DNA from 3 places in the Paenibacillus sp. CMAA1364 genome. Region 3 is predicted to be linked to each of the others. Evidence: riboswitches for the same ligand, from Rfam matches in the RefSeq annotation. Region 3 holds a riboswitch; each other region holds the start of a gene.

Region 1 (4,289 bases), on a different contig from region 3:
CGGGATCTACAATGTGCGTATCCGTGTTCCAGAGAACTACATTGTTGCTTCTACGGGCTTTCCGATCAAAACTGCTCAGATTGCAAAAGGTGAGAAGGTGTACCAGTTCTACGCGGATGATGTACACGACTTCGCTTGGTCCGCCTCTCCTGACTTCATTGTAGCCGAGAAGCCCTTCTCTTCTCCTGAAGTACCTGGTGTTCGAATCAAGCTATATCTGGACCCTGCCCATAAAGATATGAAGGATCGCTATTTCTATGCTGCAGAGTCCGCCTTGAAGCACTTCAGCAAGTGGTATGGTCCTTATCCGTATTCCACCTTATCCATCGTTGTTCCACCCACATTGGGAAATGGTGCAGGCGGTATGGAGTATCCGACCCTCATTACAGCCTTCGGTGCGAAAGATGATTCACCCGGTTATGAGCTAGAGCGAACAGTTATTCATGAAATCGGACATCAATATTTCTATGGCATGATTGCAAGTAATGAATTCGAAGAAGCTTGGTTGGACGAAGGATTCACCTCATACGCAGAAGATCGACTTATGGAACAGGAATTCGGAATCGTTCCTAATCTCCCCATCCAAGCTACCATGATCTCTTCACCTGCATCCATGACACAAGAAGCTTGGAAATATGGATCGCAGAATAACTATGCTCAGAATGTCTATTATCGCGGAAAACTTGTGTTAAAGAGTATTGAGCGCCAAGTTGGTCAGCACAAGATGAATAGCATTATGATGACCTACGCCAAGAAGTATCGCTTCTCCCATCCTTCAACCCATGATTTCCAAAAGGTTGTAGAGCAAGTTACGCATAAATCATGGCAATCTTTCTTCGATCAATATGTCTATGGTAAACAAATGACAGACTTTGCTATTGATAGCGTTACAGTTCAGGAGTTAAGCCATACCTCGCAGAAGCAATATGAATCTAACGTTAGCTTGCGTAGGATTGGTGGTCAATATGCCAATATTCCGATACAGTTCACGTTTGCCGATGGTCACACCGTACACAAGACATGGAATGGAAAAGATGACACCATCCAATACAAGCTAAACTATAAGTCTCCCCTGTCTTGGGCTCAGATTGATCCAGATTATACACTTGTATTGGAGAATAAATATATGAACAACTATTTAAAGGCGGACATTGATACTGACAAGGTATCCCGCTTTAATATCAGTATTACCAAGCTTCTTGAGGTATGGCTTGGAAGTCTGTCTTGGTGAGGTGAACCATAGTGAGGACAAATATTGTTAATGGCTGGATAAGCTTAAAGAGTCAATTCTATGTTGTGATTATTCTATTTCTATATCAACTACTATTCAGTTACTTTTTGTACCGTTTAGTGAATTCAGTCGTAGTTCCTTTACTTCAGCGCTACCCAGATCCACCTCCCACGGAGTTGAGTCAGATTCTATTCTATGTTGAGGGGCAATTAAATCTCACGCACAGTCAAACCGTTCATAACTATATGTGGATTCTGCTAGGTATGTTACTATTCCGGATGGTTCTCACCCCTTTCATTCATTCGGGCATATTCTATGGACTGCATCAAGAACGTAAAGGTGAGAGCGGTCTTCACTTCTTTCAGGGTATGAGATTGTATGCTAAACCCATCATGTTATTCTACTGGATCGAAAGTATTCTGGTTCTAATTCCTGCATACTGGTTAATTCCTAAGTTATACACGACTATCCTAAGCGGATTCATGACACCGACTATTCTATTTCAAATTATACCCTATGTATTGGGATGGGCCATTTACCGATATGTCATTCATCAAATCATGCTGTTCATGCAATTTGGAATCACGGGTTCTGCAGATATCTTCTCCTCTACTAAGATTTGTTTGCGTAATGTTCTTCCCGTGATAGGGATCTCTCTCACTTTGGGTGCAGTCAGTTTAGTGTTCTTCTGTTTATTCACAGGTCTTTCACTTATATGGTCGGGACTGATTACTTTGATACTTCAACAGTCATACCCACTCATATCATCACTATTTAAATTTTGGCATATCTCTTCGCAATTTGATGTATGGTACTCCAAAATTCACATGAAATAAATGAATCCAATTATATTTGCTACCATCCTATTGTTATGGGAAGCCTTCCGCTCTTTCTTCCGAAAGAGCGGAAGGCTTATTGGCGTTTAGACACAAATACATTTGCTAAACTGTAGATGCTCTGTTAAGATATCACTAGTAACAACTTTGTAACCTTTAGAACGCATTATTACTTTCAGTTATCTAAACATTGTCACTTATTGGTGCATCATCAGCCGAATCCCTTAGCACCAGGGGGCGGGGGATCCAATTTCATGGGTGAATTGATCTCCAATCAGGAGATCATAGGGAACCTTCAACCGAATCCTTAAGCTAACCTCGCAGGCATTGGAAGGGGACAACGTAATTGAACAAGAAGTTAACAACAGGGGTATTGAGCTTGGCTCTTGCTTTAACCATTGGAACAGGTAGCGCATTTGCAGATTCAACGATGGACTCCGTAATTGATCGTACGATAGGTGTAAGTTATAAGACCGGTGGAACAACGACCAACGGATTTGATTGCTCTGGATTTACTCGCTATGTATTCCTGAAATTAGGTGTCACATTACCTCGTCAATCCTCAGCACAGTTCAAGACTGGTACGGCCGTATCACGCAATGAGATGAGACCTGGAGATCTAGTATTCTTTAATACTTCTGGAAAGGGAGTATCTCATGTTGGAGTATTCGTGGGTAATGGAAAGTTCGCACACTCCTCTAGTTCACGTGGAGTTATGATCAGTCCCCTCAATCAAAGTTATTACGCTAAGCGGTATGTGGGTGCTAAGCGCGTCATGAGCACGGCTAAATATCAAGCCACGGCTTACAATTAAATATAAGAAATGCCATCATAGGACTTAAAAAGGAGACTGTATCTCTTTTTTAAGTCTTTTTCGTAAGAAAATGAGATTATTCACCCTAAATATGAAAGAATCAATTGCCAAATTTACAATCCTTTGCTACAATAAGTCCAGTAACTACATAGTAACAATTTTGTAATCATATTTGTAACATATATGTTAACTACAAAGCCGAATTCCCGACATACTGGGAAGTGGGGGAACCGTCTTGGGTGAATTGATCTTGCAACAGAGGGATCATAGGGAACCTTCAACCGAATCCTTAAGCTAACCTCGCAGGCACCGGAAGGAGTTATTTTTTTGAAGAAGAAATTATTATCAGTTGCGCTAGGAATGACTTTATTACTCTCCGTTGGAACTGGAAGCGCTTTTGCAGATTCAAAGCTAGATGCAACGATTAAGCCTACGATTGGTACAGCGTACAAAAGTGCTGGCGTAAGCACTAGTGGCTTCGATTGTTCAGGATTTACTATGTATATTTTTGATAAGCTTGGCATTGACTTGCCTCGTCAGTCGAGTTCTCAATTTGCAACAGGGACATCTGTCTCGCGTAGTGATCTAAGAGAAGGTGATCTTGTCTTCTTTAGCCTTAACGGAAGAGGCACGGTATCACATGTAGGAATTTACGTAGGTGATGACAAGTTTGCACACGCATCTTCATCTAAAGGTGTTATTATTAACTCACTTAGCCAAGCCTATTACACAAAAGGTTACGTCGGTGCTAAAAGAATTATGAGCGATGATACTCATGCATCTGTTTCTCTTAATAATTAAACAATTATTCACTTTATTAAACCTACAGTGGGGATTTCTTTTCAATCTCCCTGTAGGTTTTTTCATGATTTGATAGATGAATAGCATATATTCTATACAGAAAGGAAACGAATGATGATTCTACCCCAATTAAAGGTTACAACTATGGAGATTGATCATGCCCGCGCCATATGCAGTTGGATCCACCCTTCCCCTTATGATATCTATGGTTGGATGCCTTGGGAGCAGATGGAGGCGTTAGGGATTGAGTTCGGTGACCCCACTATTCGTGAAACACAATATGCTTCAATTACGAATGAACATGGCGAACTCTACGGATTTGCTCAATTTTTTAGATTAGAGGGTGTTATCCGATTGGGTATTTGTCTACGTCCTGATTTATGTGGTCTGGGTTTAGGGAAATCCGTTGTACACTCTATCGTTCAAGAAGCCATACGACGGTGCCCTAATGATGAAATTGACTTAGAGGTACTTACTTGGAACAACCGTGCCATTAAAGTGTATCTACAGTCAGGATTTGAAATTACGGATACCTATGAGCGAGTTACACCCACTGGCATGCAGCCTTTTTATTGCATGGTTTATAGACCAACCAGTAATCTCTATG
Region 2 (4,289 bases), on a different contig from region 3:
TTGTAGTATGGGAATGAGACGTCTATCAATTTCTACAGCAGTCACAGTAGCTGCATTCTGTGCAAGCCTTTCGGTAAGAGCACCGATGCCAGGCCCTATCTCTAATGCCCCTTTGGACTTATCTAAATCTGCTGCTTCAACAATTTTATTCAGAATATTCTGATCAATAAGAAAGTTCTGACCTAAGCTCTTCTTAAAAGAGAAACCATGGCGCTTAATAATATCTTTTGTTCTTTTGGGTGTGGCAATGCTATCTATTTCATTCATTTGGTATTTAATCCTTCCTCTTCAATTTGGGCGAGAGCACTAACGAATTCATCACGCGTAATTTGGAAGATCGCTAGTCGCTTTAGAAATTGCTTACCATTACAGTAACCAATGCCCAGTATATTACCCATTTCCATTCTACGATTTGCCGCATCAGAATGAACCATGAGTCCCGCTTCTATGAGATCCTCCATATCGATCATACTTGGTACACCTTCATAGGAGGTGTGAACACGTTCTAAGGCATGCCTTATAGCTTCAGGAGATGCATTCTCTACCCCGATATCTCCTTTACGCGTTGCATCCACTTCAGGGATAAAGGCATGTTTGCACCCAGGTACCTTGTTGGTAATCATTTTGCGGATTCGTTCGCCTGCATGGTCAGGATCGGTAAATATAATAACCCCTCTACGCTCTTGGGCTAATGCAATTCGTTGTATGGTACGTGCATTAAGCGCTGAACCACCTGTCTCAATTGTATCGGCTTCTACCGCCCTCTTAATGGCTGTCGTATCATCCCGACCCTCAACTACAATAACTTCCTTGATCATAACGATACTTCCCTTCAGTGCCGGAATAACAACAGCAAAAAGAAGAGGATAAATCCCCTTCTTTATTATGACGTCCATATGTCCTTAATAGTATAGGAATAGCAAGCTGTTGTAAATTATATTAGTTCAATTGAGGCTTAACCGGTCCGATAACATATACCGTTCTACCATTCTTACGTCCGAAATTACGTGCATTCTGTAAAGAATCATAGTACACATCAATCTTGTTACCTTTGATTGCTCCACCGGTATCTTCTGCACGACGGAATCCTATTCCTTCGATATATACCCACCAGCCCATAGGAATAACGTTCTTATCTACAGCAATCGTACGTCCTTCGGTTACTCGTGTACCCGAGGCGGTGCGAGTTCCAATACCAGGCTCCTCTGAAGAGTATGCGGTCATAGATACATTCTTCAGCACCTTTTTATACGTAAAATCAACACCAGCTTTACTGGTTCGATTATTCACATTAGCAATCTCTGGCTTACTGCTGCTTTTTGCACTGGCCAAAATAACTGGTGCGGGCTTGGGCTTAGGTGCTTCAACCTTGGTGCCAACAGCAACGACTTTATCTTGAACTTTATTTCGTACTTCTTTATTGACTAGACTCATCGTTACAAATTGTCCATCTTCATATATTTTCTCGATATGTTGTACGATTGCCCCAGATTGTCCATTCTGTACGATCTTGACATTTCCCTTCATGATCGAGGGATCGGAAGTCTTAATCACCTGGAAAGGAATAGTCTCCACACGCTCAACCATCTGTTTATTAATCCGAACAATTCTAATGTCCAACTTATCTGTAATCTTTGTGTTTAAATCAGGAAATATTTTATCGTGCTCATCTAGTGTAATACCTAGTTGTTTAATGGTATCGTTAACGGTCCCTTGTGTTGTAAACGTATTGACTGACTGACCATCAGCAGTAATATTGACCGCAAGTGCACGTTGAATATGAATCTTATCGCCATCTTTAATCTTATTATCTAGTGCCATGGATACATTATCTTCCGGTCTTAACATGATAGCTTGTTCATTCAACATTTCCTGTAACATAGCATGTTGGGTCTCAATGACATTCACTTGCCCATCCATCACCAAGTACACTTGTTTACGCCCTTGAATACTAACAATTAATAGAACAGTCAGGGTTATTGCGATTAATACAATAGCAGCAACAGAGATCTTACTCAAACTTTCATACTTCCAACGTGGTGCATAAGTCATGCTGGATGATGATGAATCATGGGTCTGGTTCTTGAAAATGCCCACTATCCGATCCTCCTTCATAGCCCGCCGTCTGAAATAAAGCTGATGTGTAATTGACGCGACTAAAATAAATTTTTACAGGATACTAGAGCAATATCCATCCTGCATCATGAACCAGTCTTCTCGTCCCGTTGTCACCCCCTACATAAGAGTATGATGACAAAATTGTCTTTATTCAAAAATAAAAGAAGCCTAAAGAAAGAGTTAGAGGAACTCCTTCGCGGCTTCCCATTGTATGAATAAGGGAACTATCTGCACGAGTTGGCCTCTCTTCATTGCGCTGACGGGGTTAGCTGTCGGGTTTGGGCAAAAGAGAGTTGCCCTATCTCAGGTCATTCGCTCATGGCGGATGCCCTTGAATTCACCCCAAAGACTCAATAAAAGAAATCAAATACGATTTATATCCTTTACATGATGGATATATCATATTGGTTCCCCCGTTCTCCAACAATCAGGAGATTAAGCGAGACTGATTCATGAAAATAATAAGCTAACTAAATTGACTAGCTTACATCACTGAAAAGATGATATCGCGTTTTGATACATATTGTAAAGGAGCATTCAACCACAAATAACTGTATAAATGGTTAAAACTTTGTAATATTCCATCACTACTTAATCATAACTCATGATTAAGTAGCTTAATCTCACTCTTTCGTACCATTTGCTCTGCTATTCACGTTATACCAAATAAATACAGGGCATTTTTGGTGGTTATTTGAGCTAATTCATCGATTTCTATGCCTTTAATTTGAGCCGCAGCCTCTGCCACTAACTTCACATGAGAGGATTCATTCCTCTTTCCACGAAATGGGTGTGGTGTAAGGTATGGGGAGTCTGTTTCGATTAATAATCGATCCATCGGTACCTGAGCTAATACCTCTTTAGGTTGTTTCGCATTCTTGAATGTTATAGGTCCGCCAAATGACAAATGGAATCCCATATGAAGACACATCTTTGCAGTCTCCCAACTACCAGAGAAAGAGTGCATAATTCCACCAACCTCATGTGCCTTTTCCTCTTTTAGAATTCTAACGATATCTTCATGTGCATCCCGATTATGAATCACGATGGGCATCTTCATTTCGCGGGCAAGTGCAATTTGCTGACGAAGAACCTTCTGCTGTACATCTTTTGGTGATGTATCCCAATGATAGTCGAGCCCAATCTCTCCAATAGCCACGACCTTCTCATGTTGGCATAGTGATGCGACCCATGCCAGATCTTCATCCGTCATCGTTATGGCATCAACGGGGTGGAACCCTACTGCCGCATAGATAAAGTCATACTTCTCAGCCAATTGCATCGTGGATGGAATGGTTTCTCTATTAAAACCGATATTGACCATCTTACCAACGCCATCTTCTACTGCGCGTGCAATTACCTCATCGCGGTCTTCGTCAAATTCCGGTGCATCGAGATGCGTATGTGTGTCGAATAACATCATGATATTAACTCCCTTTTGTCATCGTAGTTTTACTGCTAGATAAACCGCTAGTAGGTTCAAGAGGTTCTATCAGAATACCGTTATTACTTCACTTGGTATAATCCATGAATAGACGAGCAACAGAAGGCGTAAATGCTGTTAATACGTTCTTAACCTTCTGTTCAGGATAATACAAGCGAAACTTACCACGTTGGAGGCCACTGATAGATCGTACAATGTCAGATACCTCCGAAATCTCCATTAGCTTCTCTTGCCGGTTCAACAATAAGATTTGCTTTTGACTAACTTCATCACCGGAGTGAAATACATCATACGGAAGATCGCTAGGAGAATCAATAATAAGGTCATATTCTGGGTTAAGACCATTGCGATGAAATTGATCATAGATTTCAGGAACCATATCTCTATCATGTGGTTCTAATTCAATATATTTATATAATTTGCGATGCATAAATCGACAGCAAAGCTCGCTTAGTACCTTGTCCTTCTCTGTCGTCCACTGCATAAATGCAGTCTGAATGAGAGCTTCATCTAATTTCAAATACTGCTCTACTGTAACTTCCCCCTTGAACAAACAGATAAATGGTTGAAGCATAAATTCAAAGTGATAACCTTCTATATACAATTCCTTAGCTCTTTTAAAAATAAGCCTTAGAATAATCTCAGAACTTCGCGTTACGGGATGGAAGTACACCTGCCAATACATTTGATACCTTGCCATTAAGTAATCCTCAACAGCATGCATTCC
Region 3 (4,289 bases):
ATCTAACTCAATATGTTGTGTTTGTAAACATGAATTAATGAAATCCATTCTTGAAAGCGGTGTGAAAACTTTGCCATCCCTTCTACGACTTACATTAGCGAACATAAATGAAAATTCTATGGTATATTTTATGAAAAGGGTATGAAATGGTTACAATAGATCAAGAAATGATAGAGGAGGAAGTCCATTTGGCAATTGCAGAGGTAACGGTTATTCCAATAGGAACACAAACGACGAGTCTTAGTGCTTATGTTGCGGACATGCAGCGGGTTCTGAAAGATCAGGAAGGCATAACGTATCAACTCACTTCCATGAGTACCATTATTGAAGGACCTCTTGAATTAGTGTGGCGTGCTATTGCTGCATTACATGAATCACCATTTCTATCGGGAGCACAACGAGTCTCTACATCTGTGAAGTTGGATGACCGTCGAGACAAGGCTTCTTCTAGTGCACAAAAGTTGAATTCAGTGTTGGATAAATTGAAATAAGTCACAAGAAGAACATTCTATATTTCGTTATTGTACTGTCCCCCGACTAAAGTCCAGTATTTGACTAGTCTGTAGATTGATTCTATTGATTATCTAATGAAGTATAATGATGGAATAATATAACACTGAATTGGGGGTTCGTAGATATGCGTAGAATACAGAAATCAGTCATAGCGGTTGTGGCACTATCGGTCCTATTACTTGTTGGATGCAACGATGATATGGGGAATAAAGTCTCTGATTGGTCTAAGGAGTTAACGAAAGACGGCATACATAAAGAAATCTCACGCACAGAAGGGGTAGGTTCCGCAACGGAATTGATTCTGAAAAATGAGGTTGGTAGCATTGAAGTAACAGCGACTACAGGTGACCAGATGAAAGTGATCGCAACGCTCTTATTTCCGAATAAGCCTTCACACGAATCCAAATATGATGAGATTATTAGTCAGACAGAGATCTCGGTAATTACACAAGGGGACCAAATAAAAGTTAGTGCACACCCCAAAGGTAAGGAGAAAATGGAAATGTGGAAATGGGTGAAAGAGGAATACGGCCTCATCAAATTTACGATTAATTACAAGGTTGAATTACCTGAAACCGTAGATCATTTTAATATCGGAAGTAACGTAGGTGAAATCAAGCTTCATAATCTAACGGGAACCTATGATATTCATAATGATGTAGGCACGATTGATATTGATGGAGCACATATTGTTGGGAAATCCACAATCACATCTAATGTTGGCAGTGTTGTTGTGGGAATTCAGCAAATGGATAGCAAGAGCACCCTGAGCGCAAAGACGGACGTTGGAAGTATTAAGGCAATCCTAGCTGAGCAACTAAAATGTACAATCGAAGCGAAAAGCGATGTTGGTCAAGTGGTTGGAGCACCCAAAGGAAAAAGTGAGCGGAATGGGGGCGGGCCATTATTATCACTGACGTCGAGTGTGGGGGCTGTCACGGTGGAGAATCCTTAATTCGTCTAGATTGACTACAAGCCCACTCGTGAAGATAGGTATACAATTATATAGGGTGGCCACTTTACTGTGGCACCCTTTTTGTGTTGCAATCATCAAAAATATGAATATATTTACAAGAAACCGAGATATAGCGAGTATGAATGACTTGGATAGAGATAGTTGAATTTGTAATCGCTATTATCAATCTACACGCTACTTATTCCCTTCTAGAAAGGCATTGAGTCACCTTTACGGGTGATCGCGACGGGTGTAATATTCATATTGAAATAGAGATTGGTAATAAATTCAATCGTTAATGCGGCTGAATTTCCGTCATTTGATGGAGAACGGAGGAACCAAAAGTGGTTATCTTTATTCGGTGTGAGAGTCGAATTTAGGTAGCTACAGGGGTGAATCCTTGTGGGGACCATGAAGTCTTCACGAGGTAGAGCGACTCTCACCGCTCGAATCCGACAGCTAACTTCGTAAGCAAAAGGTTGAGAGTGAAATGTGATATGTAAATGTTATTGAGATATGGTCTTGAACGCTGAATTCAGTGTAACTACTGAAACGGGGGAACCAATCGGAAATATCTGCTGTGGATACAACGGATAGTTCTATGGGGTGAATTTCTTGAGTGTGTGTTAAATGACTTGAGAATAGGGCGACTTCCTCGCCCGAATCCGACAGCTAACCTCGTAAGCGTACAGGGAGAGGCAGCAAACCGCCTTCTGGCTGGTTCATGTTTTATTTAATCATGAACTTACGAAGAAGCTCTGGGAAAAGCACCTTTTCACTGAGCTTCTTTTTTGTTGCCTTTAAAATGTATGGGAGGCTCTGGGTATGGACGATGTGAGCATTATGGTAGTTGCTCCTAATGAGGATGGGCTTAAATTTATAATCCACTTAATGGATATGAAAAGGAAATTCGTAGTTTTAACAAACAGTCGTGTAGAAGAACAGAAATTTCGGAACATGGGTGTAGAGAACGTTATACGTATTGATACCTTTAAAACGAATAGATGGGTCATCCCGCAGGTTGACGTGGGAAGAATCTATATTTTTGAGAGTAGTCTTAACTTGAGTTGTCGTTACCTTCAGATTTGCCGCCCGTGGACCTCTCAAGCGATTTGCATCGTCACTCGATATTGGAACCCACGTGGTATATACAGAGGGTTGGGTGCAGATCATGTCATTTACACGAAAAATGGGGATGTTGGATTTCTAACAGAGAAATAAAATGAAGGAACAGAATCGGTATAAGAAAGGGGCATACCCATAATGATGGATGTTTACATGGTCATTACTTTAGTCAGTAGCTTCGGTTTATTGTTGTTATTCACACATTGGTGCGAACAGCAGGTAGATAGGGGGAGAGGGGAGCAATGATTATTCTGATTCCGTTGATGATAGTCATCTTCATCTACCTCATTTATGCGTTGATCAATCCAGAAAAATTCTAGACAAGATTCATTATATGAAGAGTTCACCCCTTTAAGGAGGATATAAAGCATGGACTTACTGCAAATAGGAATTGTGATTGTTGTGCTAATACTGCTGGTAAAGCCGGTAGGTACTTATATGTTTCATGTATTCTCCAATGAACCCAATCGCACGGATAACATATTTGGTTCTATTGAACGTGGTATTTACAAGATCATCGGTTTGAGAAACCGTAACAGCATGAATTGGAAACAATACGCACTGAGTGTAATGGCTACTAATGCAGTATTAGTGTTCCTTGGTTACTTCATTCTCCGTCTGCAAGGATGGCTACCAGGAAATCCGTCGGGCAATACGAATATGGAAGCATCGCTTGCTCTGAATACGATCATTAGCTTTATGACCAACACCAATCTTCAGCATTACAGTGGTGAGAGTGGTCTGACGTATTTCACACAAATGGCCATCATTACAATGATGATGTTCACTTCGGCAGCGTCGGGAGCTGCGATTGCAGTCTGCTTTATTCGAGGAATTACTCAACATGCGAAAGGTGTAGGTAACTTCTTCGAGGATTTCGTCAAAGCCATTATTCGTATCTATCTGCCATTAGCACTTCTTGTTACGATCGTATTAGTGGGCTTAAGAGTACCACAGACATTTGAGCCAACAGCTTCGATAACAACGCTTGAGGGGGTAACGCAACAAATCGCGATGGGCCCAATCGCGTCACTGGAATCCATTAAACATCTTGGAACAAACGGTGGTGGATTCTTTGGAGTCAACTCGTCCCATCCATTTGAGAACCCCAGTCCATTAACGAATGTTATTGAAATCTTAAGTATGTGGGTTTTAGCGGCATCGTTACCGTATATGTTCGGACTGTTTGCAAAGAACAAGAAACAAGGATGGGTTATATTCTCATCTATGATGATTCTATTCATGATTCTATTAAGCGTTAGTTATATATCCGAAAAGACGGGTAATCCAGCGATTAATGCATTAGGTATTGATTCTTCGCAAGGGAGTATGGAAGGAAAAGAGGTCCGTTTCGGTATTGCACAATCGACGTTATTCTCTACTGTTACCACGTCAGCAACTACGGGATCGGTCAACAATATGCATGACACATTAACACCTATGGGTGGATTGGCAGCACTGGCGGGCATGATGCTGAATGTCGTGTTTGGTGGTAAGGGTGTTGGACTTGTGAACATGCTTATGTACGCTATATTAGCGGTCTTTATTTGTGGACTTATGGTAGGGAGAACGCCAGAGTTCTTAGGTCGTAAAATTGAGGCGAAGGAAATGAAGTTAATCGCACTCGTTATACTGGTACATCCGTTTATTATTTTAGTACCTACGGCGATCTCCTTTATGACCCCATTGGGATATG

Evidence for each region. Region 3 has a riboswitch for cyclic di-AMP ahead of ACH8E3_RS11505 (hypothetical protein). Riboswitches for the same ligand answer to the same signal wherever they lie in the genome.
Region 1: linked by a shared signal. The riboswitch ahead of ACH8E3_RS15510 (C40 family peptidase) and the one ahead of ACH8E3_RS11505 (hypothetical protein) in region 3 are both predicted to bind cyclic di-AMP.
Region 2: linked by a shared signal. The riboswitch ahead of ACH8E3_RS11975 (3D domain-containing protein) and the one ahead of ACH8E3_RS11505 (hypothetical protein) in region 3 are both predicted to bind cyclic di-AMP.

Annotation. Positions count from the first base shown of each region.
Region 1 is NZ_JBITNB010000035.1:13,967-18,255, reverse strand. It holds gene ACH8E3_RS15520 (M1 family metallopeptidase) at 1-1,231, shown strand, start outside; gene ACH8E3_RS15515 (hypothetical protein) at 1,243-2,067, shown strand; cyclic di-AMP (ydaO/yuaA leader) riboswitch at 2,271-2,409, shown strand; gene ACH8E3_RS15510 (C40 family peptidase) at 2,414-2,881, shown strand; cyclic di-AMP (ydaO/yuaA leader) riboswitch at 3,068-3,205, shown strand; gene ACH8E3_RS15505 (C40 family peptidase) at 3,209-3,682, shown strand; gene ACH8E3_RS15500 (GNAT family N-acetyltransferase) at 3,794-4,289, shown strand, end outside.
Region 2 is NZ_JBITNB010000020.1:11,452-15,740, reverse strand. It holds gene rsmA (16S rRNA (adenine(1518)-N(6)/adenine(1519)-N(6))-dimethyltransferase RsmA) at 1-267, opposite strand, end outside; gene rnmV (ribonuclease M5) at 264-818, opposite strand; gene ACH8E3_RS11975 (3D domain-containing protein) at 940-2,097, opposite strand; cyclic di-AMP (ydaO/yuaA leader) riboswitch at 2,358-2,570, opposite strand; gene ACH8E3_RS11970 (TatD family hydrolase) at 2,771-3,541, opposite strand; gene ACH8E3_RS11965 (HD domain-containing protein) at 3,630-4,289, opposite strand, start outside.
Region 3 is NZ_JBITNB010000018.1:48,504-52,792, forward strand. It holds gene ACH8E3_RS11495 (MTH1187 family thiamine-binding protein) at 189-491, shown strand; gene ACH8E3_RS11500 (hypothetical protein) at 638-1,468, shown strand; cyclic di-AMP (ydaO/yuaA leader) riboswitch at 1,761-1,957, shown strand; cyclic di-AMP (ydaO/yuaA leader) riboswitch at 1,986-2,169, shown strand; gene ACH8E3_RS11505 (hypothetical protein) at 2,294-2,689, shown strand; gene kdpF (K(+)-transporting ATPase subunit F) at 2,836-2,913, shown strand; gene kdpA (potassium-transporting ATPase subunit KdpA) at 2,963-4,289, shown strand, end outside.